2 regions of the Pseudarthrobacter sp. As-47 genome follow, and region 1 is predicted to be linked to the other one. Evidence: predicted binding sites of a transcription regulator. Region 1 holds the regulator's gene; the other holds the start of a gene.
What was found. The regulator LexA, encoded in region 1, represses DNA repair genes until DNA is damaged. The targets are predictions, from matches to a motif close to TCGAACANNTGTTCGA.

Region 1 (2,387 bases):
TTCCCGGCGCGCCGCAGAGGAAGCCGCCGAGGCCCTGCGCCCAAAGCTGGACATGACGGTCCTCTGCCAGGGTGACTCCACCATGACCGCACTGGTGAAGCAGTTCGCCGACGAGCCCGACACCTGCCTTTTCGGAACCATGTCCCTGTGGCAGGGCGTGGACGTTCCGGGCGGTTCATGCCGGCTTGTGGTGATAGACCGGATTCCCTTTCCGCGGCCGGACGATCCCCTCATGACGGCGCGCTCCCGCGCCGTGGCGCAGGCCGGCGGAAACGGCTTTATGTCAGTTTCGGCCACCCATGCCGCCATCCGGCTTGCCCAGGGCGCAGGCCGCCTGATCCGCTCTACCGGGGACAAGGGGGTGGTGGCAGTACTTGACTCCAGGCTCGCCACCGAGCGCTACGCCGGGTTCCTCCGGGGAGCGCTGCCGCCGTTCTGGTCCACAACGGACCGGAAGACGGCAATCGCCGCCTTGGAGAGGCTGGCCGGGGAGAACCCCTGACGTCCCTTCACATGCCGGGGCTCCGGGAAGCCCGCACTGCGCAGGGCCGGATCTGCCCAAGGTGGATCCGGCCAGCGCTGCGCACGGCCGAATGTGCCTCGGGCTGACTGTGTTGTGGGCTGGCCCTGCCTGGGGCCAGGAGCGGGCGGCTACAGCGAGCGGAGCACCGACACGACCTTGCCCATGATGGTGGCGTGGTCCCCGAGGATGGGCTCGTACTGGGTGTTCTGGGGGAGCAGCCAGGTGTGGCCGTCACGCTGCCGGAACGTCTTCACAGTGGCTTCGTCATCAAGGAGGGCAGCGACGATGTCCCCGTTGGCCGCGTCCGCCTGGCGGCGGACCACCACCCAGTCGCCATCACAGATGGCTGCGTCCACCATCGAATCGCCGGCCACTTTGAGCATGAACAGTTCGCCCTGGCCCACCAGCTGCCGGGGGAGCGGCATAACGTCCTCCACCTGCTGGTCGGCAAGGATGGGACCACCAGCAGCGATGCGGCCAACGAGCGGGACCATCGCGGTGTCCAGGGCCGTAGGCAGCTCCGTGACGGTGGCACCGCCGGCTGGAAGTCCGGCTGATGGCTGGCTGCTTGGCTTGGCCGCACCGCCGTCCAGGGTCAGGGGCATGAGGACTTCCATGGCGCGCGGACGCTTCGGGTCACGGCGGAGGTAGCCGAGTTTCTCCAGCTGGGCCAGCTGGTGCGTGACACTTGAAAGGCTGGCCAGCCCCACCGTGTCACCGATCTCCCGCATGGACGGGGGGTAACCGTTCTCATTGACGGAGCGCTGGATGGTTTCGAGGATTTTTTTCTGCCGTGGCGTCAGGCCCTTGGCGGTCCTCTTCGGTTGCGCGGTTGCCCTGCCCCCGGCGGCTGCTGCTGCCATATTCGCCAATGCCTTTCGGTGTCCGCCGGCCCCTCCACGGCCAGGCCCTGGAGGATCCCGCCCCATAATGTCAGACCCTGCTGATCGACTGTCCGGGTGGTTGTTCTTTCGTTCAAAACTAGGCCAGCCACACTGCTTTTTCAAACATTTGTTCTAGCGAGTCTCGACAATGTTCGTTGATAGGTGCTAAAACAGAGAAAGCAAAGTTCGAATATATGTTCTACTGCGAACCCCGGCCATTCGATGATGGTGCCGGGAAGCCCCCAGAGGGGCGCGGAGCAGAACATCCGGGCAGCACAGTATGGTCCAGGAGGGCTCAGTTCATGTCAGCTACATCTGTTTCGCGGGGTTCACGTCCACAGCTGCTCTCAGTGCAGCAACTTCTCTCCGGGCCTGAAGAGCGGCAGCCGGAACGGCCGGCAGCCCTTCCGCCCCTGCGGCTGACCCGCCGCGGCCGCATCGTGCTGATCGGGATTCCCCTGGTGCTCCTGGCCGCCCTGCTGCTCTCACTGGCAGGCTTCTTCAACTCCCCGGCGAAAGCCTCCGACTCTGCTGCGGACCTTGAGACAACGTCCGCGGTCACCGTGACGGTCCAGCCCGGCCAGTCACTGTGGGGCATCGCGGCCACCGTTGCGCCGGAGCGCGACGCACGCGATGTTGTGGCGGACATCGTGCAGCTGAACAACCTGTCCGCAGGTGCGGTCTTCCCCGGGCAGCAGCTGTTCGTCCCCGCCGGCTGATCCGGCACATGCCGAGGGCGAACAGGATGCCGTCACATTTTCCGGCACCCGGCACGGGCACTAAACTGTTCAGGTGAATGACCAGCTAGAACGCCTGAACCGGCTTCCCCTCCGCAGCAACCTCCGCGGGCTTACCCCTTACGGTGCGCCGCAGCTGGACGTCCCCATCCTCCTCAACGTCAACGAGAACACCCATGGTGTTCCGGCGGACGTGCGGGCCGCCATCAGCGCGGCGGTGTCCGAGGCCGCCGCCGGGCTCAA
Region 2 (2,387 bases), 760 kb from region 1:
AGCAGCGGTTCATCCGCAAGTTCGGGAAGGGATTTCAGGGTGCGGGCTGAGTCGAGCACATCGGCGGTGGGCGCGCCGTCTGCGGCGCAGTACCTGGCTGCGTTGGTCAGGACAGCCGGAACCTGATGCTCTTCGGCAAGCTTGAGCATCCGGACCGCGTGGGCGGTACTCAACGGCTTTCCCGGAGCGCTGAGCTGCGTCACGATCTCGGCCACCAGCGTGCCTGGGGGCATTGCATCCAGCCATTGCTTGAATAGTGTGCGGGGGCGAAGGTAACGGCGCCCTCCCATGGCCCGTCCGACGTCGGAATCAGGCCCCAGCAGGACAGTCAATACCGGTTTCAGGGTTTGCGGATCGAGGGTGCGGGACGCCAGCTCGGCCCGGGTGACGGCCACCGGGACAGTTCCACCGGCTTTTCCCGTGGTGCGGGCGTGGGCATCGGAAATCAGCCTGCACAGGGCGCGGTAGCCTGACCCGTTGTTGTGGCCCCGGGCCAGTACCACCACCCTGCCCGCCAGCTGCGTGCGGTGGTCGCCGTCGTCGTCGAATACCGCAAGGTCAACCCCAACGATGGGATCGATGCCCGCTGCCATGCACGCCTTGAGGTGCTTGATGGTCCCGTACAACCCGTCCCTGTCCGTACAGGCGAGCGCGGTTGCGCCGTCAGCGGCTGCTGCCTGCGCCAGTTCCTCGGGCCAGGAAACGCCGTAGTGGGCGCTGAATGCTGTGGAAACGTGAAGATGGGTGAAACTCATGCTGTCCTGGGCCGGAGTGCGTCATGGATGCGCAGGAGCCGCCACCTGCCGCTGCGGATATGCCGGGTGAGGTCGAGGGTCAGCGGCTCAGCGGCTTGGGCACCCCGCACCGGTGCGGAAGGCAACACCTGGACCCGCCAGATCTCATGGTCCACCACTCCGGGGCCACTGCCCAGCGGTGCGCGGGTTTCTTCAGCCCACCATTGCCGGCGCTCGTACCAGCGCACCGGTTCCGCGCAGACTGCATAGGACCGTCCAGCCCACAGCAGGCCGATGGGTTCGCCGCCCGCAGTGCAGTCGACGTCCACGGATTCGCTGAACATACCCATGGACCCTCCCCGAGTGGATGTAGCTGAAAGTATTCGAACACATATTCGAATAGAACCAGTCTACCCCTGCCCTGAACGGGAGCATAGATGGGCTGCGGGAGGGACAAAGAGATTGGCCGGGAAGGGTGGACGGACCGATCGGCAGGGAGCAGGATTGTGCCATGAAAACCCAAGACGCACTTCTGAAGCAGGCAAGCATCACAGCCCAGGATTCCACCGTGGTGGCCACGTTCGATATAGACGGCACCATCCCGGATTCCGGCGCCTACGTGGTGGGGCTGATGGGGGCCACCCCCGACTATTCCTCGCAGCGGAGGCTGTGTATTGAGTTCATGAACGGGAAGGCCATTGCCTTCTATTCCTTTAACCGCGAACAGGGAGTCGAGGAGGACTACGACCTGTCCGGGGTAACCCATTCAGAGAACACCATCACCGGCAGCTTTCCCCTTGCCGCCCTGAACGGCCTGGGCAAGGGACACCTCATGTCAGCCTTCAGCGAGGCGGAGGGCAGGGAATACCAGCACGGCGTTCCCGTGGAGGAACACCTGTAACCAGGCCCGCAGGGCGGGAGGTCAGCTGTTCTCTTTGTGGACCTTCAGTTCCAGTTCGATGAACCCGGAGATCATGGCCCTGTACGTGGACTCGACGATGTCCGGGTCGATGTCCTTCTTTTCCGCGGCTGAGCGGACGTGTTCAATGATCCGCTCCACCCGGCCAGGGGCGCGGACTTCGGCGTCGTCACCCTTGAGTGTTCCGGCGATGCGGATTAGCCGTTCGCGGCGGGCGATGAGGGTGACAATCTGGTCATCCACCTCGTCAACAGCAACACGGACGGCAGCGAGCTGTTCCTTGTCGGCCAAAGCATCTCTATCGTTTCCTTGAATTGTCGCCATCGTCTGACAGTATCGAAGCATGCAGCCAAGAGTCGACTTCATTTCGCTGGGCGTCCGCAGTGTTGCCGCGTCCCGGGCTTTTTATGTTGACGGGCTTGGCTGGCCTGTCCACCGGGAAGTTCCCGGCGACGTGGTGTTCATCCAGGTGAACCACGGGCTGGTGCTGTCCCTGTGGGACGTGCGCCAGATGCAGGCCGACGCCGGTGTCACCGCGTCCGGAGCTGTCCCCTGCATCACGCTGAGCCACAACCTTCCCGGCACGGAGGACGTGGACCGCGTTATGGAGGAGGCCGCCGCCGCGGGAGCGGAGATCATTGCCGAGCCCATCACCCAGCCGTGGGGCGGCTACAGCGGCTACTTCGCGGACCCGGACGGTTTCCGCTGGGAGGTGGCGTACAACCCCACCTGGG

Region 2: the regulator LexA is predicted to act here: its motif matches at 1,118-1,133, upstream of AC4BCK_RS11010 (DUF6504 family protein).

What each region holds. Positions count from the first base shown of each region.
Region 1 covers NZ_CM177088.1:1,625,433-1,627,819, forward strand. The annotation lists gene AC4BCK_RS07475 (ATP-dependent DNA helicase) at 1-502, shown strand, start outside; gene lexA (transcriptional repressor LexA) at 652-1,386, opposite strand; gene AC4BCK_RS07485 (LysM peptidoglycan-binding domain-containing protein) at 1,710-2,126, shown strand; gene AC4BCK_RS07490 (histidinol-phosphate transaminase) at 2,200-2,387, shown strand, end outside.
Region 2 covers NZ_CM177088.1:2,386,604-2,388,990, forward strand. The annotation lists gene AC4BCK_RS11005 (DNA polymerase III subunit alpha) at 1-755, opposite strand, end outside; gene AC4BCK_RS11010 (DUF6504 family protein) at 752-1,084, opposite strand; gene AC4BCK_RS11015 (hypothetical protein) at 1,246-1,635, shown strand; gene AC4BCK_RS11020 (chorismate mutase) at 1,657-1,977, opposite strand; gene AC4BCK_RS11025 (VOC family protein) at 1,997-2,387, shown strand, end outside.